Regions from separate parts of the Anaerobacillus sp. 63XJN7_5_ISO-PGPR-S23-430 genome, predicted to be linked through region 4. Evidence: riboswitches for the same ligand, from Rfam matches in the RefSeq annotation. Region 4 holds a riboswitch; each other region holds the start of a gene.

Region 1 (5,425 bases), 2.0 Mb from region 4:
AAATGGTCGAATTGCAGTGAATGGCAAGAAGAAAGATGTGTTAACAGCTGAACATCTTAGTAAAAGTATGGGCGTCCCTTTAGAAGTGACGTGGAACAGAGAGCGACCTTGGGTTCAGGTGATTTCAAATGAGATGAAGCCAGCTTATCCATCTGCATAAGGACCGTGTATCTCAAAAATGGCCAAATTCGTTCATCGTCAAAAGGAGGTATGTATTGAAGGATTTTGCTTCGCTAACCCATAAAGAAATTGCGATTCGATATACGGTATTGACGCTGTTTCTATCGTCTACCATTTTTATAGTGGATTACGACCTTCCACTCTGGGCGTATGTCATATGCATGCTTCTATCGATATTTGGTATTGCGGTGAACTTGTTGAAATGGAAACGTGGGAAAAAAGTTAACGTCACATTTAAAGATCATGTCATTCGCTCCTGCGTTTTTTCTTTCATAGCTTTTCTCTTGTTGGTGCTGCCTTTTGACTACTCCAGTTGGTTGATGATTCTTATGATTCTATCTCTTGTCATGGCGAATACGATTGATTTCATGCGCATTCGGAATAGGATACAAGAGGGACAACGGCAGGGATAAAAGACCTGAATCATTTGGATTATTTTTCATGAAGATTGCTGGTGTTAGCAGCATTTAGTTAATTGAATGATGATAATTTTCTAATAATATATTGACTTTTATTCGATCTCGAGATAACATTTGAACCAATCATTGTCATATACAATTTGATAGCAACATTTCTTATCAAGAGAGGTGGAGGGACTGGCCCTATGAAGCTTCGGCAACCGATGAGATGATCCTTCATCTCATACTGTGCCAAATCCAGCAGGTTTATCCTGAAAGATAAGAAGACTGGCTTCGTACTTACAAACCTTTCTTCTTATGTTTTGAGAAGAGAGGTTTTTTGTGTTGAATGGGTTAGGGGGAATGCAGACGAATTTATTTGCTATTAATTCCGAGTAAACTACTTTCATTACATTGAATTAAATTTGAGTATTGTGAGGTGGATTGTATTGCAGTTACAGGTTGTGAATAGCCCTTTTGACAAAGAACAAACGGAGCTTTTAAATCGTCTCTTACCAACATTAAATGAGACGCAGAAAATATGGCTGAGCGGATACCTTTCCGTACCAGGTAGCTCTGAAGCTGCGGCAGCTACTGAGACGGTTGCTCAAGGTGTTTCTGCTTCAGAAGCATTCTCTAAACAAGAAGCAAAAACACGTGAGCTTACGATTCTCTATGGCTCACATACTGGCAATTGTCAGTCACTAGCGGAATCTTTCTTTGAGCGATTGGAAAACGAGAAATACAACGTTACCCTTTCATCGCTTGATGATTTTAAGCCAAAGTCGCTTAAAAAAGTAGAAGATTTATTATTGATTACAAGCACCCACGGAGATGGCGATCCTCCTGATAATGCGTTAAGCTTCCATGACTTTGTTCAAAGTAAGAGAGCCCCTGAATTAAATGGTCTCAGATTCTCAGTCTTATCACTTGGTGATAGCTCCTATGAATTTTTCTGCCAAACCGGGAAAGATTTTGACAAGCGCTTTGAAGAATTAGGTGCAACAAGGCTCTATCCTCGTGTAGATTGTGATCTTGATTTCGAAGAGCCGGCAGAAGAGTGGTTCGAAGGCGTGACGGGAGTATTGAAAGAAGATCAGTCTACGAGAGAATCGACTTCTGAAACAAAACCTGATGAGTCGAATCAGACGTATTCCAGAACGAATCCATTCAAAGCCGAAATTCTTGAGAATGTTAATTTGAATGGACGTGGATCGAATAAAGAAACACGGCACATTGAGCTTGATCTTGAAGGATCGAACCTTGATTATGAGCCGGGTGATAGCCTTGGTATTTACCCGGAGAATGATACTGCTCTTGTCCGTCAGCTAATCGATGAACTGAACTGGAAGCGAGAAGAACAGGTTATGGTGAACAAAAAGGGTGACGTTCAGCCACTTGAAGAAGCTTTAACGAAAACATATGAGATTACGAGTCTCACAAAGCCATTGCTCAAGAAGATTGCAGAGCTGACATCAAGTTTTGAGCTTAAGCGCATGGTTGAAGCGGAAGGCGAAGAACTAAGAACATACCTTTACGGTAGAGATTTAATTGATTTGGTGAAGGACTACGGACCGTGGACCGTCTCGGCACAGGAGTTTGTAAACGTTCTGCGCAAAATTCCGGTTCGTCTTTATTCGATCGCAAGCAGTTCAAAGGCAAATCCAGATGAAGTTCATCTCACAATTGGGGCACTAAGGTATGATGCACATGGTCGAGCTCGTACGGGCGTATGCTCTGGCCAATGCGCAGAGCGCTCACAAGAGGGGGATACACTCCCAGTATTTGTGCAGCGAAATCAAAACTTTAGACTTCCGGATCATCCTGACACCCCTATCATTATGATAGGCGCAGGTACTGGCGTAGCGCCGTACCGGGCATTCTTACAAGAGCGAGAAGAAAGTGGCGCAAGTGGAGAAACGTGGCTATTCTTTGGTGAACAGCATTTTGTCACAGACTTTCTTTATCAAGTCGAATGGCAGAAGTGGTTGAAAGATGGGGTGCTTTCTCGTATGGACGTGGCGTTTTCTCGTGATTCAGAAGAGAAAGTGTATGTTCAGCACCGCATGCTCGAGCGAAGTAAAGAACTATACGAGTGGCTGCAAGAGGGTGCGCACGTCTACGTATGTGGAGATGAAAAGTATATGGCAAAAGACGTTCACGTGGCACTCGTTAACATCTTAGAACAACAGGGGAATTTCAGTGAGTCAGAAGCAGAAGCTTATCTTGCAGATCTACGTAACGCGAAACGCTACCAGCGCGATGTGTACTAAGCGCATCAGGGAAGGAGATTGATCATGTCGAAAAAGACGGTAACAGAAGACGGCAAACCGAGTGAAATGGAGAAAATCAAAGACGAAAGTGATTACTTACGCGGATCGCTTGTGAAAAGCTTTGCGGATCCCATCACCGCTTCCATCCCAGACGCAGATACAAAACTATTAAAATTTCATGGGAGCTATATGCAAGATGATCGCGATATTCGTCAGGAGCGAAAACAGCAGAAGCTTGAACCAGCTTATCAGTTTATGGTTCGAGTGCGACTACCTGGTGGAGTAGCTAACCCAGAGCAATGGCTAGTAATGGATGATCTTGCGAATCAATACGGAAATGGGACGTTAAAGCTAACGACGCGCCAAACGTTCCAGATGCATGGGATCTTAAAGTGGAATATGAAAAAAAGCATTCAGGCAATGGACCAGGTTCTGATGGATTCTCTTGCGGCATGCGGTGACGTGAATCGGAATGTGATGTGTAATGCCAATCCCTATCAATCGGATATTCATGCCGAGGTGCATGGATGGGCACGGAAGTTAAGCGATGATCTCTTACCGAGAACGAGAGCGTACCATGAAATCTGGTTAGATGAAGAAAAAGTGCTTGATCGAAAAGAAGAGGAAATTGAGCCGATGTATGGCCCACATTACTTGCCAAGAAAGTTTAAGATTGGGGTCGCTGTCCCTCCATCAAACGATGTGGATATTTTCTCACAAGATCTTGGCTTTATTGCGATTCTTGAAGATGGCAAGCTACAAGGATTTAATGTCGCGGTAGGCGGCGGCATGGGTATGACGCATGGAGACACAAGTACGTATCCTCAGCTATCCCGAATGATTGGATTTTGTACACCCGAAAAGATTGTTGATGTTGCTGAGAAAATCATTACAATTCAGCGGGATTATGGCAATCGGTCAGAGCGGAAGAACGCTCGTTTCAAATATACGATCGATCGAAGAGGACTCGACTGGGTTCGGAACGAATTGAATAATAGACTGGGCTATGAACTAGAAGAAGCTCGTTCTTATCACTTCGATCATAATGGTGATCGCTATGGATGGGTGAAGGGTGACGGCAAATGGCATTTAACGCTCTTTATCCAAAATGGTCGTATTGTGGATTTAGAAGATTATCAGATTATGACAGGGCTTCGTGAAATTGCAAAGGTTCACGAAGGAGATTTCAGACTAACGCCGAACCAGAATCTCATTATAGCGAATGTATCAGAAGAAAAGAAAGCAGAGATTGATGAGCTTGTGGCAACATACGGTCTTACAGATGGGAAACAAAATTCAGCACTGCGCCGTAATTCGATGGCTTGCGTGGCGTTCCCAACATGCGGTCTAGCGATGGCAGAAGCAGAGCGATATTTACCTTCTCTCATTGATAAGATTGAAGAGATCGTGGATGAAGCGGGACTGAGAGAAGAAGAAATCGTGATCCGCATGTCAGGTTGTCCAAATAGCTGCTCACGTCCGACGCTTGGGGAGATTGCCTTTATTGGGAAAGCACCTGGTAAGTACAATATGTACATGGGAGCAGGGTTCGTTGGGGATCGTCTCAGCAAGCTTTATAAAGAAAACATTGGCGAAGAAGAAATCCTTGCGTCATTAAAACCGATTCTATTTAACTATGCGAAAGAAAAAGAGGTAGATGAGCATTTCGGTGATTATGTGATTCGAGCAGGATATGTTGAAGAAGTGCGATCAGGACTTGATTTTCATAGCTAGTTATATCGAAATGAAGCCCGAAGTTCATCAGCGTGTGAACTTTGGGTTTCAACACGTCTTTTACTAAATTGTCGGAGGTGCTTCAATGCCATATAGTATGGTTTGTCATTTATCATGTCCAAAGTGCAACGAGACATATGATTCAGATACGATTCAACAGCTTTGTGTTTGTGGTTCACCACTTCTTGTCGAATATGATCTTGATGAGGTGAAAAAGCGTCTTACAAAGGAAATGATTGCCGGACGAGAACAGTCGCTCTGGCGCTATCATGAATTACTTCCGGTTAAAGAAGAAAAGAATAAAGTTAGTTTTGAAGAAGGGATGACCCCTTTCCTGCCACTACCATCCCTTGGTCAGAAAATGAATCTCTCAAACTTATACATAAAAGACGAGGGAATGGTGCCGACGGGTTCATTTAAAGCTCGGGGAGCGGCAGTCGGCATTTCGAAGGCAAAGGAGCTTGGCGTTCAGAACCTTGCGATGCCGACAAATGGAAATGCTGGAGCTGCCTGGTCACTTTATGCAGCAAAGGCTGGGTTGGACGCTCATATCGTTATGCCTGTTGACGCACCTGAGATTACGAGAAAAGAAGTGAGTATTTCTGGTGCTCATCTTTATCTAGTCAACGGGTTAATAAGTGACGCTGGTAAAATAGTTGGTGATCTCGTGAAAGAGCAAGGATTTTATGATGCATCTACCCTAAAAGAGCCCTATCGCATTGAAGGTAAAAAAACGATGGGGTATGAAATAGCGGAACAGCTGAATTGGGAGCTTCCTGATGTAATTCTTTATCCAACAGGCGGTGGCGTTGGTCTTATTGGGATCTATAAAGCGTTTCT
Region 2 (5,425 bases), 360 kb from region 4:
ACGTAAGCCTCTCGTTGTGACTGACTTACGCTATAAAGCAGACAGCAGTGGTTTGCTTGACAATCACCATATGCAAGTTGTCTTGATCGAGGTAACCTCAGGTGAAAAGAGAATAGAATGGCTAACAGATGCACCATTTAATCATTCTAGCCCTAACTGGTCACCGGATGGACAATCCATTGTATATGTGAGAGATCGATATGAAGAACAGGGGTCCTACATGCGAGCCGACATCTTTATTCAGGGTCTGAATGAAGGATCAGAGCCTGATCAGTTAAATCGTGAGGGTGGGAGCTTTAGCACACCGAACTGGTCACCAGATGGGAAGAAGCTCTCATTCATTGGGCATAACTTTGAGCATGAAGGAGCTACGTTGAATAAAATCTGGACTGTTGACATAGCGAAGAAAGAGTTTACTTGTTTAACAGAGGAGGTTGATTTAGAGTGTTCGGATGTATTGATTTCAGATATGCACTGGGGAGGCGCTTCTCCTGGTGCGATGTGGAGCCAAAATGGAGATGGACTCTATTTCCTTGCTAGTAAAGAAGGAAACACTGGTGTTTATTTCGTCGGAGAAGATTGCACGGTTCGACAAATAGCGGGTGGTGACAGGCACCATTATGCATTTCACTACTTGCCAGGCGCGAATGAAGCGGCTGTTGCAATTAGCGATCCACTTAACATTGGCGATATTTATACGCTTTCGTTTCATGGAGATCGGGTAAATGAACTGTGTTTGTCTCAATCAAATGCTGACGTTCTCGAATGCCTGGATCTCTCGACACCAGAAATGTTTACATACGCTGGGAAAGACGGTTTGGAGATTCAGGGCTGGCTCATGAAGCCAAAGGATTTTAAGGAAGATCAGGAACATCCCCTTATTCTTGAAATTCACGGTGGACCACATATGATGTATGGTAATTCATTTATGCACGAATTTCAGCTTCTTGCAGCAAAAGGATATGTTGTCCTTTATACGAATCCACGTGGTAGTCAGGGATATGGACAAGAGTTTGTGAATGGTTGCCGAGGAGATTATGGTGGGGGTGATTATGAGGATTTGATGGCGGGTGTTGATGCCGCTTTGAACAAGTATTCCTTTATTGATGAAGCTCAACTTTTCGTGACGGGAGGAAGCTACGGTGGCTTTATGACGAACTGGATTGTTGGGAAAACCGATCGATTCAAAGCAGCGGTTACCCAGCGCTCCATTTCGAATTGGCAGAGTTTCTATGGCGTTAGTGACATCGGATACTTTTTCACAAAGTGGGAAGTTGGAAGTGATTTAGATGAAAACCCTGCTAAGCTATGGCATCATTCACCGCTTAAGTATGTGGACCAAATCGAAACCCCACTTTTAATTCTTCATAGCGAAAATGATTACAGGTGCCCTATAGAGCAAGGAGAACAGTTATATGTGGCTTTAAAGCATCGTGGGAAGGAAACGATGTTTGTAAGATTCCCAGATTCTGATCATAATTTATCAAGAAGCGGTCATCCAGAACTACGAGTGGAACGACTTAAGCATCTAGGAAACTGGTTCGACAATTACCTAGAAGGAAGACAATAAGAAATCTTTCGACAAATAGCGGGCGGTGACAGGCACTTTTTGAGATCTTCCCTTGACGCCCTTCGAGAAAGATACTATACTATTGAAAATAGTTAAATAATATTGAAAACTCTTATCAAGAGTGGCAGAGGGACTGGCCCTGTGACGCCCAGCAACCATCTCAGTTCGTGAGAAAGGTGCTAATTCCAGCAGACGAGCAATCGTTTGAAAGATGAGAGAGAGTTCAGCGCTGCTGATAATGATGAAATGATACAACTCTCTCTGTACTTTACAGAGGGAGTTTTTTTATTGGGAGGGGATTTTAGCAGATCGAAGCACTTTTGCGCTTTTATATTTTAGCGCTAAAACGCTTTACATTACTATATGAACTTTAAAGGAGATTGAGAAATGAAGAAATCATTGTATTTATTAGGTGCACTTATTTTAGTCTTTTTGGCAGGTTGTTCTGGAAATGAGGCTTCTGGAGATTCAGAAGATGGCCCACTGAAGGTAGGGGTAACGGCTGGTCCGCATGAAGATGTGATGAACAAGGTGAAGGAAATCGCAGCGGAAGACGGGTTTGAAATTGAAGTGATTGCGTTTAATGATTATGTGATGCCAAATACAGCCCTTGATGAAGGGGAATTGGATGCGAACGTATTTCAGCATGAACCTTATTTGAATGATTATGTAAAAGAAAGAGGACTCGAGCTTTCCAAGGTAGCAACTACGATTACTTTCCCAATGGGAATTTATTCTGACAAATATAAGAGTCTTGATGAATTGCAAGAAGGCGACAAAGTTGGCTTGCCTAACCATTCAACAGGTGAACCTAGAGCGCTAATGTTGTTTGAGCAAGCTGGCATTATTGAGTTGAAAGATGGCGTTGGTGTTAAAGCAACGATCAAAGATATTGAGAAGAACCCTTATAATCTCGAATTTGTTCCATTAGAAGCTTCACAAATTCCAAGACAGCTTGGTGAGCTTGCGATTGCAGCAATTAATACGAACTTTGCAATGGAAAGTGGACGCGTACCGAAAGAAGATTCTCTTGAAATGGAACCCGAAGATTCCCCGTGGGTGAACGTGATTGCAACACAAACAGAGAACAAAGATGATGAACGTATTCAAAAGCTAGTGAACTACTATCAATCAGATGAAGTGAAGCAATTTATCCAGGACGAATTTAACGGTTCTGTTGTTGCATCCTGGTAATTCGAAAGAGGAGTGAGCACGATGATTCGATTAGAAAATATAACGAAAACGTATAAAAGCGGTGAGACGATTACGAAGGCGGTTGATGATGTTTCCATAGAAGTTGAGAAAGGAAGCATCTATGGCGTCATCGGTTATAGTGGTGCTGGAAAGAGCACGCTTGTCCGAATGGTGAATCTTCTGGAGCGACCGACAGATGGAAAGGTATTTATCAATGACATTGAGCTCACTTCTTTGTCTACTGGAAAGCTTCAAAAAACAAGACAGCGCATCGGGATGATTTTTCAGTCTTTTAATTTATTGAAAACAGGCACTGTGTATCAAAACATTGCCATTCCGCTGAAGCTTACGGGTCTTCGTAAAAAAGAGATTGAAGCGCGAGTTGATAAATATTTAGGTATCGTTGGGTTATCGGATAAGCGGGATGCTTATCCTTCCCAGCTATCAGGTGGTCAGAAGCAGCGTGTGGCGATTGCCCGTGCGCTTGCTCATGAACCTGAAGTGCTACTGTGCGATGAGGCAACGAGTGCCCTTGACCCAGATACGACAGAATCAATCCTATCTTTATTGGAACAAATCAATCGTGATTTTGGAATCACGATTTTACTCATTACGCATGAAATGCACGTTGTCCAGAAAATATGTCATGAAGTGGCTGTGATGGAGAACGGGAAGGTGATTGAACAGGGGCGAGTGATCGATATCTTTAGTAAGCCTGCTACAACGACGGCCAAACGATTTGTTCAGTCGTTATTCCAGGATGAGCTTCCAGAGTCGCTTGTGTCTCGATTGAAAGAGCGTGGTCAGATCGTGAATCTTTCATTTATTGGGGAGAAATCAGGTAGTCCCGCTCTTGCGCTTGTTAGTAAGAAGTTCGACGTGTATCCGTCCATTTTAGCAGGGAACATTACACAACTGAAGGATCAGCCTTTTGGTAGGCTAGTCGTTCATTTAGATGGGGAAGCGGAAGAGACGGCTCGGGCCGTTGCGTTTTTAGAGGAAAGTGGCGTCGTAGTAGAAGGCTATGTTCAGGAGGTGGAAGCTCATGTCAGCTAAGGTATCGGAGTTTATTGATCTTTGGGGTGCAGACATTTGGAACGCGATTATTGAAACATTTCAAATGGTTGGGATCTCACTACTGATTTCAGTGTTGATTGGGCTCCCGCTTGGTGTGCTACTTGTTTTAACTAGACCTGAAAAAGCATTAGAAAATAAAGTTCTTTTCCGTATATTAAATGCGGCTATAAACGTGATCAGGTCGATTCCATTTATCATTTTACTGTTTTTCATTTTACCTTTTACAAAAATGATTGCAGGTACAACAATTGGAGTAAAAGGTGTGATTGTGCCGCTCGTTGTCTTTACGGCGCCGTATATCGCAAGGTTGATGGAATCCGCTCTTCTTGAGGTAGATCGTGGAGTAGTAGAAGCCTACGAAGCAATGGGGGTAAAAACCAGACACATTATCTGGCATGTTCTTGTAAGGGAGTCTCGTTCATCGATCGTTCTTGGATTAACGATTGCGACAATTGGACTGATTGGGGCAACGGCAATGGCTGGGCTCGTTGGAGCAGGTGGACTTGGTGATCTCGCTTATCGATACGGTCATTTGCGATATGAAGTCGATGTGATGTACGTTACGGTATTTCTCCTTATTGTCCTTGTTCAGGGACTACAATCGTTTGGGAATGTTCTCTCCGCTCGTTTGAAGAAGGATTAAGTTAAAAGAAAATCTTTTTGTTTTATTGTCATTAGCAGGTGTGTCTTCAATAAATGAACTTCATGATCAGTTTGTTCATCAGATTTAGGAGGAAGAAAAGATGGAATCAATTCAGGTAAGAGCAACGCCAGGACATTATGAATGTCGATCAGGTATCCTTCAAGAATTACCACGATTGCTTAAGGAAGGGCAGTTTCAAAAAGTGTTTGTGATTTCTGGACAGCAATCTTGGGAAGCAGCCCAGGGTTATTTTCCAGATCTATCTGCCTTTCATGTAGCTTATTCTACGTACAGTGGTGAATGTTCAGAAACAGAAATTAAAAGACAATCTGAATTAGCCAATATACACGGTGCCGATTTGATACTCGGTGTAGGTGGTGGAAAGGTTCTGGATGTAGCGAAAGCGGTTGGTAATGAAGTAAACAAAGATGTGGCTCTTGTGCCGACGCTTGCGTCTACTTGTGCGGCAACGACGCCACTTAGTGTGAAGTATTCAGACGAGGGAGAGTTTATTGAGTATACTATTTTTCCAAGAAGTACATATCTTGTTCTTGTAGAACCTGAAATTCTTGTGCAGGCACCAATCGCTTATTTGAAAGCGGGGATTGGTGATACGCTGGCCAAATGGTATGAAGCGAGAGCACTCATTGAGGAACTGCCTTCGACGCCAATCCCAGTAAAACTAGCGTATGAAGTAGCAAGAAGCTGCCGTGATGTCCTTGTGGCAGATGGTGAAAAAGCGGTTAAGGATCAACAGAATGGTCGTTTGAGTGATGCGTTTATTCGGGTGATTGAAACAAATCTTTTATCAGGAGGGATGGTAGGAGGTCTTGGAGATCGCTATGGTCGGATTGCAGCGGCACACTCCATTCATAACGGATTAACACATGTATCTGAAGCTCATTCGTTTCTTCACGGTGAGAAGGTAGCTTATGGCATAC
Region 3 (5,425 bases), 610 kb from region 4:
TCGTTGAAGGCCGTCTCCCATATACTTTAGTCCAAACAGGAAAATACCAAGACCTCCCACAAACTGAAAGATCATCTCCTGAACGTTGAGTTCCATCATTTCAACCCCTTGCACTTATGTTTTATTTTTTTCGACAATACTCAACAAAGTCCCTTGTCTATTATCTACATCGCTCCCCCCTTTGTAAAGAGTTAATATAGATTTGTAAAGATATTATGCTGAAAACAAATTTATTTCAATAAAGTTTCACCAAGAATACTGTTCCCTTCTCTCTATATAAGATAAACTGATTGGGTGGAGAAACGCTCCACATTTAGAAAGGAGATTATTAATTTGAACGTTTTTAAACAACTTTACTACAGCTTATTTTCCCCTAAGATGATGGCCAGATTCCGTTTTCAAAAGCTAGGCAAGCCAATATTGTACGTGTTTTTACTTATGTTCCTTTCTTCTGTGCCAGTAGGAATTATGACGGCTCTATCCTTTACAAACGCTTATGAGGATCTCAAAACACATATGTCAGATCTACCAGAATTCACTTTAGAGGACGGATCTTTAACAAGTGAACAGTCTGAACCGCTTATTCGACAAAATGATGAAAATACTTTTATTTTTGATGCGACAGACCAGACAAAGCCTGATGATGTTGATCAATATGATTCCGTTATCGCATTCCTAAAAGATCGTGTAATCGTTGTAGATAGCGGTGCTAGACAGGAGTTTAATTACAGTAACTTTAGTTCGATGACTTTCACGAAGCAAGATGTTAATGAGCTAAGTAATAATCTGGACAACCTGCTCCCTATCTTTATTCCGTTACTGATATTCGTTATCTATTTGTTTCAAACCGGCCTTAAGTTTATAGGAGTTACCGTACTAGCTACAATTGGACTACTATTGAGAAGTATTACCGGAAGAAAAGCTTCTTATAAACAACTTTGGGTCTTATCTGTTTATTCAGTAACAATTCCAACGCTCTTCTTTGCGATTATGGCCCTCATTAAAACAGCAGTCCCTTTAGGATTCCTACTTTATTGGATTGTGGCCATCATGCTACTTTATCTTACGATTAAAGAAATCCCGTTACCAAAAAAACGTGTAACGAACGAGCGAGCAAATGATTCAACAGAAGAAAAATTTTGATAATTTACTCAAATCCCTTGCTTTTCACTTTAAAGTGATGTAGATTATGAAAAAAGCGACACAATAAAATTCCATATATTTTCAATTCTTATCAAGAGAAGCAGAGGGACTGGCCCTATGAAGCTTCAGCAACCACCAGATATTTTCTGGTAAGGTGCTAACTCCAGCAAGTTGATTTCAACTTGGAAGATAAGAAGAAGAGCAACCAAAGTCTTCTTCTTATAGAGGGCTTTTTTTATTGCCCTTATTCAATGAAAAGGAGATTGATTATGTCGAATAAACAGTTAGAAACACTACTTGTCCAATTAGGTAATCATTCAGATACTAAAACCGGTGCGGTAAATCCTCCAGTGTACTTCTCCACATCGTATAGCCATGAAGGCATCGGTCAATCCACCGGATTCGATTATTCAAGAACCAAAAACCCGACACGATCCATTTTAGAATCCGCTATATCAGAACTCGAACATGGTGATCAGGGATTTGCTTTTAGTTCCGGAATGGCTGCGATTCAAGCAATCCTTGCCATATTCAAAAGCGGCGACCATATTCTCGTCTCAGATGATTTGTATGGTGGGACTTATCGATTATTTGCCCATGCTGAAAAACATTATGGTATCTCCTTCACATATTTTGATACACAAAGAAATGAACAACTTTCATCACTCCTAACTCACCGTACAAAAGCCATTTTTGTTGAAAATCCATCTAATCCATTAATGAAATTAACAGATCTTGAAAAAATTGCACGGATAACAGAAAACAGGGACCTATTATTTATTGTAGACAATACTTTGTTCACCCCTCTTCTACAAAACCCACTACTGCTTGGGGCGGATATCGTCGTGCATAGTGCCACTAAGTATTTAGGCGGTCATAATGATATTCTCGCAGGGCTTGTGGTTGCAAAAGGTGAGAATATTTGCGCTGAAATCCAACAATACCAAAACGGTGCAGGCGCTGTGCTTTCTCCTTTTGATTCCTGGTTATTAATGAGAGGCATGAAAACCTTGCCACTCAGAATGAAGCAGCATGAAGAGAATGCCAGAAAGGTAACTGAATTTTTAACAAATCATGAAGCAATAACAGACGTTTTTTATCCAGATAAAGGTGGGATGCTTTCTTTCAGATTGCGCTCCGAAGAATGGGTAGATCTCTTTCTTAGAAAATTAACACTTGTCACATTTGCTGAAAGTCTTGGAGGGGTAGAAAGCTTTATCACATATCCTTCAACGCAAACTCATGCTGAGATACCAGAAGACATCAGACTTGAAAAAGGGGTGTGCAATCGACTGCTACGTTTCTCTGTTGGGATTGAAAACATTGATGACTTAATACAAGACCTGAATCAAGCATTGTCCATTTTTAAAGAGGAGGTTGTTCAAATTGACAAATACTGATTATACATTTCAAACAAAACTTCTTCATAACGATCACAAATTTGATAAAGCTACGGGAGCTGTTAGCGTCCCTATCCAACAGGCTTCTACATTTCATCAGATGGATTTTGACCAACCTGGAAAATACGATTACAGTCGTTCAGGCAACCCCACTCGCGAAGCGCTTGAAGAAACAATTGCCAATCTTGAAGGTGGGGTTAAGGGATTTGCGTTTGCTTCTGGGATGGCCGCTATCGCCACCTCGTTTATGCTCCTTTCACAAAACGATCACGTTCTTATATCTGAAGACGTCTACGGTGGGACGTATCGCATGATTCACGACGTTCTCGGGAGATTTGGAATTAAACATACTTTTGTAGACATGACAGATTTAAATGAAGTGGCGAGAGGTATTCAATCCAATACTAAAGTAATCTATATCGAAACGCCTTCTAATCCTTTGCTGAAGGTAACTGACATTCAAGCCGTTGTTAAATTAGCTAAAGCGAATAATTGTTTAACATTTGTCGATAACACCTTTATGACACCTGCTCTACAACGTCCGTTAGACTTCGGAGCCGATATCGTATTGCATAGTGCTACGAAATTCATTTCAGGACATAGCGATGTCGTCGCTGGTCTTGCTGCCGTAAAGAGTGAGGAATTAGCGGAACAGCTTGCATTCCTGCAAAACTCGTTTGGATCGATTTTAAGCGCTCACGATTCCTGGTTAGTTCTCCGTGGCTTAAAAACATTGCATTGTCGGCTAGATCAATCGTCTAGATCTGCGTTTCGTCTTGCGCATGCTCTTACTAAAGAAAAGATAGTAGAAGAAGTCTTTTATCCAGGGCTTTCTTATCACCCTGGTCACTCCACTCATATTTATCAAGCCGCTGGTCCTGGTGCAGTTTTGTCCTTTCGGTTACCTGATGAAAATGCCGTGCGTCTATTCACAAAGCATGTTCAAATTCCTGTTTTCGCGGTAAGTCTTGGTGCCGTAGAATCAATTCTCTCCTATCCAGCTAGAATGTCACATGCTTCTATGCCTCCTATAGAACGAAGAAAACGAGGCATCACAGATGGATTATTGCGATTGTCTGTGGGACTTGAAAATCCTGATGATTTATTAAAAGATTTCAAAAATGGATTTGCAGCTATTAGAAAGCAATACTCCGCTTCCGAAGCGAGTGGTCAACTATGAGTTTCCTTAATAAATTAAAAAACAATATTCTAATCGGTGATGGCGCGATGGGAACACCTCTCTATTCATATGGGGTAGATCAATGTTTTGAAGAGTTAAACCTATCGCATCCAGAGCAAGTATTAAACATACACCGCGCATATGTAGAAGCAGGTTCAGACGTGATACAAACGAACACCTATGGAGCAAACTACAGTAAATTAGCGAGATATGGTCTTGAAGATCTTGTAAAAGAAATGAACACTGAAGCTGTTAAATTAGCTCGACAAGCAGCAAACAAAGCGACTTATGTATTTGGAACGATCGGTGGCATACGAGGAATCAATACTCAAAAGACTTCTCTTGATGAAATCAAACGTAGCTTTAGAGAACAGTTATACTGTCTTCTACTTGAGGGCGTTGACGGGATCTTACTCGAAACTTATTACGATCTTGAAGAAATTTCATCAGTCCTTGGGATTGCTCGAAAACAAACGAACCTCCCCATAATAGCTCAAGTTTCCATGCATGAACCCGGGGTTTTACAAAACGGGACCTCCCTTCCATCTGCTCTTAAACAATTAGAAAAGTCTGGAGCAGATGTGACAGGTGTTAATTGTAGACTAGGGCCATATCACATGATTCAAGCTTTTGAAGAGGTCCCCCTTTCAACTAGTTATCTCTCTGCTTATCCAAATGCAAGTTTACCTGACTATGAGGAGGGACGATTGGTTTACCCCACTGCCCCTGATTATTTTAAACAAAGTGCTGAATCTCTCCGCAAACAAGGTGTTCGATTAATTGGAGGATGTTGTGGTACAACACCAGAACATATTGCTGCTGTTTCAAAAGCTTTAAAGGGAACAAAACCTATTACTCATAAAAAAATAGAAGTAATAGCTAAAGAAGTCACACAAACCGAAAACAACATAGAACGTTTGCCCCACTTGCATGAAATTGCTCAAAAGCAACGTTCTGTTATCGTAGAGCTTGATCCGCCTAAGAAGCTAAATACAAAGAAGTATCTCCAAGGTACGAAGGCCCTACAAGAAGTCGGAGTAGATGCTATTACACTAGCTGATAATTCCCTTGCCTCACCTCGTATTTGCAATACAGCTATGGCATCAACTATTCAGTCACAATTTAATGTTCGCCCTCTCGTGCACATAGCTTGTAGAGACCGGAATATCATCGGATTACAATCGCATATAATGGGGCTTCATACACTGGGAATTAATCAGGTACTCGCTGTTACTGGAGATCCTACAAAAATAGGAGATTTTCCAGGTGCAACTTCTGTATATGACGTATCATCTTTCGACCTTATCCGGTTAATCAAACAATTCAACAACGGGTTATCTTATTCCGGTAAATCACTTGGGATGAAGACTTCCTTTTCGATCGCAGCAGCTTTTAACCCTAATGTTCGCCATCTTGATCGAGCTGTCGCAAGACTTGAGAAAAAACAGCAGTATGGGGCGGATTATTTTATTAGTCAGCCTATCTATAGCGAAGAACAATTAATCGAAGTACATGAAGCTACAAAACATTTAACGTGCCCTATTTACATCGGAATCATGCCGTTAACAAGCTATCGAAATGCCGAATTCCTGCATAATGAAGTACCAGGAATAAAATTATCTGATTCAATACGTAAGCGAATGTCCACAGCCACCGATGCCAGTGAGTCACAAAATGAAGGACTCGCCATCGCAAAGTCCTT
Region 4 (5,425 bases):
AACCGTTTATTAAGAAAATCACGTCCAAAGTTTGTAATCGTTATATCAATCATTCGATGGATGAGTTCAGTATCGGACTTTCAGCTTTTAACGAAGCGATGGATCAGTTTCGAAAAGGACAAGGAAGTAGATTTTTAACCTTTGCTGATATGGTGATTAGAAGAAGAGTCATCGACCATATCCGTAAAGAAGCAAGACAAAATAAGTATATTTATCTTGAGCCTGAGGAACTTGATGAGGAAGGCCGACTAGAAGATAGTTTTGCAGAACAGAAAGCTGCACTTGATGTATACGAAATGGACAGACAGCGTGAAGTAAGAATGTATGAAATTGAGGAATACGAACAATTGTTGAAGAAATTTAGCATTACGTTTAAAGTTCTGAGCAAAAACTGTCCTAAACATATTGATGCAAGAGAAAATGCAAAGATGATTGCGCAATTGATTGCTCAAGATGACATTCTTTCAAGTTATTTGCTAGAAAAAAAGCAGCTCCCTATAAAAGATTTGCTAGCGCTCGTTACATGCAGTCGAAAAACGATTGAACGTAATCGAAAGTATATAATAGCAGTGGCGTTAATTCATCTGGGTGGATTTAATGCGCTGAAATCATATATACAGTAGTTGAATTAAGGGGGCCAGGGGATGAAAAATGGGGTCATAATGGACATTCGTGGACGTAAAGCGGTTGTATTAACACCCGATGGGGAGTTTACTACGATCAATTTGAAGCGAAATCATACGTTAACAATCGGCTCTGAAATTAAACTTACACCAAAACCATTAAACAAGAAAAAAGGTTATTTTACCCCCTCTATGCCCACCCTGGCCGGTATGGCAGCAATTTTGTTATTAGTTGTAATCGTGACAGGTGTGATTCCTGTTAGACAAAATGACGCAGTTGCGGCCTATGTAAGCTTTGATATCAATCCAAGTATTGAGGTTGGAGTCAACTCCGACCTTGAAGTTGTTCAATATCAAGCGTGGAATTCGGACGGTGAAGGGTTAAACTTAGATCAAGAGGTAACGAACATGCCTCTAAGCGAATTTGGAGGGCTCCTAGTCTCGAAACTCGACAAAGAGGGGTATCTAACAGAAGATAGAAAACTGCTTATTGTCGCCTCAAATGTAGAGAAGAAAGAGCGTTATCAGGCGATTAAGGATCAGCTTGAGAATACGATTCAAGGAATAGAACAGAATGAAGCATTAGTCAATCAAGCAGTTGCTATTACAACCATACTTGATACTGACTATAGTACTCGAGCAAAAGCTATAGAAAATGGGATAACACCAGGAAAATATATGACTTATCTTGCTGCTGTTGATCGGGGAGCTACGTTATCAATAGAGGATGTACGGAATTTGTCTGTCAAAAACATGGATGAATTAGAGACCGAAAGCATGACCGCAGTGGAATCAAAGTCGAAAGATCGCTCTTTGGAGCTAGAAGATTCTGTCGTCCAGTTGAACGATAAGACGGTACCTAATCAGAATCGAGAAGATAGTGATTTAGTTCTTCAGGAGCCTGAGCAAAGCTCTTCTGATAAGGTTGAAAAGGTGGAGAAAGAACAAAAGGACACGCCTTCAGAACAAGAAACCAGCCCGTCAGATCAAACTGAAGACTCTAAAGATAACAACAAAGTGCAAAAAGATAAAATAGAGAAAAACGAAGACAAATCTAATTCTATAATAGCTAAAGAACAAGACAAAGAAAAAAAGAAAGCTGAAAAAGTAAACGAGAAAATAGAGAAATCTCAGGAAAAATCGGATAAAAAAATAGAAAAAGCTCAAGAAAAAGAGGATAAAAAGGACAAAAAGAAAGACGAAAAGCAGGATAAAGACAAGAAAGACAAGAAAGACAAGAAAGACAAGAAAGACAAGAAAGATAAAAAAGACAAATAACGCAACATGCTATTATTTATTTTATTTTCATTATTTTAAGCCAGAGGGATCCCTCTGGCTTTTTTTGTGGTGTGTTTATTTTGATGTCATGATGTCGGGCAATGCCTTTGCGATATCAAGAAATGATGATTTGTCATCGAACACATGTGCGATTTGATGATCTTGATTAAGCAATACAGTTGTTGGGACACCTGTACAACCAAATTTGTCGTAAGTTTCTCGTCCACTGTCTTGTAAAACGAGGAAAGGAAGATTGTTTTTGATCGTGAAATCTTTACCGGCTTCTTCTGACCGTTCACGACCTGTCACGTTAATTGTTAAGAATGCTAATGTATCAGTATCTGCATGCTGGTAGAACTGTTCTTTCATCGGTAAATCTTTCATACAATCGGGGCACCAGGAAGCCCAGAATGTAATCATAACTGGTTTCCCCCTGAAGTCCGTTAAGCTGATGATTTCTCCGCTTTGTACTTCTTCTAACGCAAAGGACGGCGCTTGCACTATCAATCACCTCTTCAAAATTATTCTAAGGCTACTTTATCAAAAATTCGATTCTAATCAAACTTAATACACTGTAGGCTCTGTTTCACGATAATTTGGATTAACTTAGACATTCTTTAAAAAAATGAAAAGAATGATAATTCCGAAAAAGTGTTTGACACTAATGCGCCACCTTGCTAAAATAAACTCAATTAAACAAAAACAAAATATTCTTACTTATCTAGAGAGGCGGAGGGACTGGCCCTATGAAGCCCGGCAACCGTCAAACCAATTGTGGTTTGAAAAGGTGCCAAATCCTGCAGGAGAAATCCTGAAAGATAAGCGGAGCTGATGAATAAATCAAGCCTCTCTGTCTTTCGGAGAGGTTTTTTTATATTGAAGCGACGTTTTCTTATAGCATTGGTTCTAGATTTATGGCTCATTATTATAGCCTTAATGAATAAAGACGGATTGCTCGAAAGGGGTGATAGGGGTTTGGAAAGTGAGACGAGATACGAAGCTCAGAACGTATTGATTGGATCGTTCACACTTGAGTCGGGCGAGACGCTACATGAAGTAGAACTCGCTTATGAACGCGTTGGACCAGAAGACGCTCCCGTTATTCTTGTCTGTCATGCATTAACAGGAAATCAATATACAATTGGTGATTCGGAGCCCGGCTGGTGGAAAGGATTAATAGGAAAGGATGGCTATATCGATACTCCCGAATTTCAAGTTATAACGTTTAACGTTCTTGGAGGATGTAACGGTTCTACAGGACCGCTATCGATTAATCCAGTCACCAGAGAACAGTATAAAGCGGACTTCCCATTTGTTTCAGTGAGAGATATGGTGCACTCACAGAAAAAGGCACTTGAAGTGTTAGGTATCGATCACCTTCATGCTGTGATTGGTGGATCACTTGGAGGAATGCAGGTTCTTGAATGGGGTGCCCTTTACCCAGATGGAATGGAGCATCTGATTCCACTTGCAGTAACTCCAAGCTTAAATACGTATGGAATAGCTTATAACGCGATTTCTAGATTTGCTATTACAAACGATCCTGATTGGAAGGATGGATACTACGATCCTCATCACCAGCCAACATCGGGGCTTGCAACTGCAAGAATGATCGGTATGATTTCTTATCGGACAGATGAAATGTTTCAAAAAAAATTCGGTCGAGCGGCGATCGAAACTTCAGAAGAAAATCATAAAGAAGCACAGTACGAAGTGGAATCTTATTTACACTATCAAGGAAATAAGCTTGTAAGCCGATTTGATGCAAATAGCTATTTGTATTTATTAAGGGCAATGGACACACATGATATTAGTAAAGGGCGAGGTAATCTTATATCCATCATCAAGAACATTAAAGCGAGCATTCTTGCTATTGGATTTAAAGGGGATTTAATCTATCCTCCAGAAGATTTAGAAAAATTGTTTGCTCAAGCTCATTCTTCTCCGTTTTATTTAATCAACACGAAATTTGGTCATGATGGATTTCTCGTTGAGTTTGATAAATGGGGACCGCTTATAAAGGAACAAGTAACATTAACGAAAAATATCGAAGGAGTGAAGTGAAATGGCAGAGAAAAAATATAATTTGGAGACAATTGGAATTCATGGAGGTTTACAAGCTGATCCAGCTACAGGCGCAAGGGCTCTACCGATTTATCAATCGAATGCTTATCGATTTAATAATACTGATCACGCAGCCGATTTATTTGCCTTAAAGGAAGAAGGGTTTATCTATTCGCGCATCGGCAACCCTACAGTCGGTACACTTGAAGAACGTATTGCTCAACTAGAAGGTGGTGTTGGAGCACTAGCTCTTGCAAGTGGTATGGCTGCCATTACAACTGCCATTCTAAATGTAGCCAATAGCGGAGACGAAATTGTATCTGCTTCGACTTTATACGGTGGAACGTATAACCTCTTTTCTGCTACACTTCCGAAATACGGAATAAAGACCAATTTTGTTGATCCTGAAGATCTGGAATCATTTAAATCAGCCATTACTCCAAATACGAAAGCTATTTTTGCAGAAACGATAGGCAACCCGGGTCTACATGTATTAGATATTGAAAAAGTAGCAGATATTGCACATGAAGCTGGAATCCCACTTATTATAGACAATACATTTGCTACTCCGTATCTTTGTAGACCAATTGAGCATGGAGCAGATATCGTCGTTCATTCCGCCACAAAATGGCTTGGCGGAAACGGGTCCACAATGGGAGGGATTATTGTCGATGGTGGTAAATTTGATTGGAATTCACCTAAGTTCCCGGGCTTCACCGAACCCGATCACACGTACCATGGCATAGTATTCGCAGAAGCGCTACCCGAAGCCGCGTATATCGTGAAAGCAAGGGTCCAGCTCCTAAGAGATACAGGTGCTGCGCTTAGTCCATTTAACGCTTTTCAAATTGCCCTAGGTGTAGAAACACTCCATGTTCGTATGAAAGAGCACATTGCAAATACTCGAAAAATCGTTTCTTACTTAAAAGATCATCCGGCAGTTGAGTGGGTGAGCTATCCTGAAGATGAGGATCACGTATCGAATCAATTGGTGCCAAAGTATCTACCTAAAGGCGCTGGAGCTGTCGTCGTATTCGGAATAAAGGGAGGACGCGAAACCGGAGCAGGAATCATTAATTCAGTTGAACTTTGGTCTCATGTAGCGAACGTGGGAGACGCGAAAAGTTTAATTATTCATCCTGCTAGCACGACCCACCAGCAGCTAAGTGCGGAAGAGCTAACAGCTTCCGGTGTGCGAGATGACCTCATTCGTTTATCTGTTGGAATTGAACATATTGATGATTTAATTGCTGACCTGGATCAGGCCATTGCAAAAGCAAAAGTTGAAGCTAACGTATAATTCAGCACTAAAGCTCTCTTCCATTTGAAGAGAGCTTTTTTTAGTTTAGCAGTTTTTTACTTCATTAAGTCTAATGTTGAATGAGAGACTAAGATGGCTAGTCTTCAAAGCTCATCATATATACACATGACAACTGTAAATAAACATACAGAAAGAAAGC

What was found. Region 4 has a riboswitch for S-adenosylmethionine ahead of metX (homoserine O-acetyltransferase MetX). Riboswitches for the same ligand answer to the same signal wherever they lie in the genome.
Region 1: it holds a riboswitch for S-adenosylmethionine, as region 4 does, so the genes downstream of both, AC0VYJ_RS07380 (assimilatory sulfite reductase (NADPH) flavoprotein subunit) here and metX (homoserine O-acetyltransferase MetX) in region 4, are expected to answer to the same signal.
Region 2: it holds a riboswitch for S-adenosylmethionine, as region 4 does, so the genes downstream of both, AC0VYJ_RS19255 (MetQ/NlpA family ABC transporter substrate-binding protein) here and metX (homoserine O-acetyltransferase MetX) in region 4, are expected to answer to the same signal.
Region 3: it holds a riboswitch for S-adenosylmethionine, as region 4 does, so the genes downstream of both, AC0VYJ_RS14490 (methionine biosynthesis PLP-dependent protein) here and metX (homoserine O-acetyltransferase MetX) in region 4, are expected to answer to the same signal.

What each region holds. Positions count from the first base shown of each region.
Region 1 covers NZ_CM149686.1:1,348,100-1,353,524, forward strand. The annotation lists gene AC0VYJ_RS07370 (ABC transporter ATP-binding protein) at 1-160, shown strand, start outside; gene AC0VYJ_RS07375 (hypothetical protein) at 216-593, shown strand; SAM riboswitch class I at 753-864, shown strand; gene AC0VYJ_RS07380 (assimilatory sulfite reductase (NADPH) flavoprotein subunit) at 1,028-2,851, shown strand; gene cysI (assimilatory sulfite reductase (NADPH) hemoprotein subunit) at 2,876-4,585, shown strand; gene AC0VYJ_RS07390 (threonine synthase) at 4,671-5,425, shown strand, end outside.
Region 2 covers NZ_CM149686.1:3,709,185-3,714,609, reverse strand. The annotation lists gene AC0VYJ_RS19260 (alpha/beta hydrolase family protein) at 1-1,570, shown strand, start outside; SAM riboswitch class I at 1,680-1,788, shown strand; gene AC0VYJ_RS19255 (MetQ/NlpA family ABC transporter substrate-binding protein) at 1,958-2,764, shown strand; gene AC0VYJ_RS19250 (methionine ABC transporter ATP-binding protein) at 2,786-3,820, shown strand; gene AC0VYJ_RS19245 (methionine ABC transporter permease) at 3,810-4,484, shown strand; gene AC0VYJ_RS19240 (iron-containing alcohol dehydrogenase family protein) at 4,585-5,425, shown strand, end outside.
Region 3 covers NZ_CM149686.1:2,737,998-2,743,422, forward strand. The annotation lists gene AC0VYJ_RS14480 (Na/Pi cotransporter family protein) at 1-96, opposite strand, end outside; gene AC0VYJ_RS14485 (DUF1189 domain-containing protein) at 334-1,143, shown strand; SAM riboswitch class I at 1,229-1,339, shown strand; gene AC0VYJ_RS14490 (methionine biosynthesis PLP-dependent protein) at 1,413-2,543, shown strand; gene metC (cystathionine beta-lyase) at 2,530-3,723, shown strand; gene AC0VYJ_RS14500 (bifunctional homocysteine S-methyltransferase/methylenetetrahydrofolate reductase) at 3,720-5,425, shown strand, end outside.
Region 4 covers NZ_CM149686.1:3,352,824-3,358,248, reverse strand. The annotation lists gene sigI (RNA polymerase sigma-I factor) at 1-623, shown strand, start outside; gene AC0VYJ_RS17525 (anti-sigma factor domain-containing protein) at 645-1,901, shown strand; gene AC0VYJ_RS17520 (TlpA disulfide reductase family protein) at 1,977-2,402, opposite strand; SAM riboswitch class I at 2,616-2,726, shown strand; gene metX (homoserine O-acetyltransferase MetX) at 2,877-3,965, shown strand; gene AC0VYJ_RS17510 (O-acetylhomoserine aminocarboxypropyltransferase/cysteine synthase family protein) at 3,967-5,265, shown strand.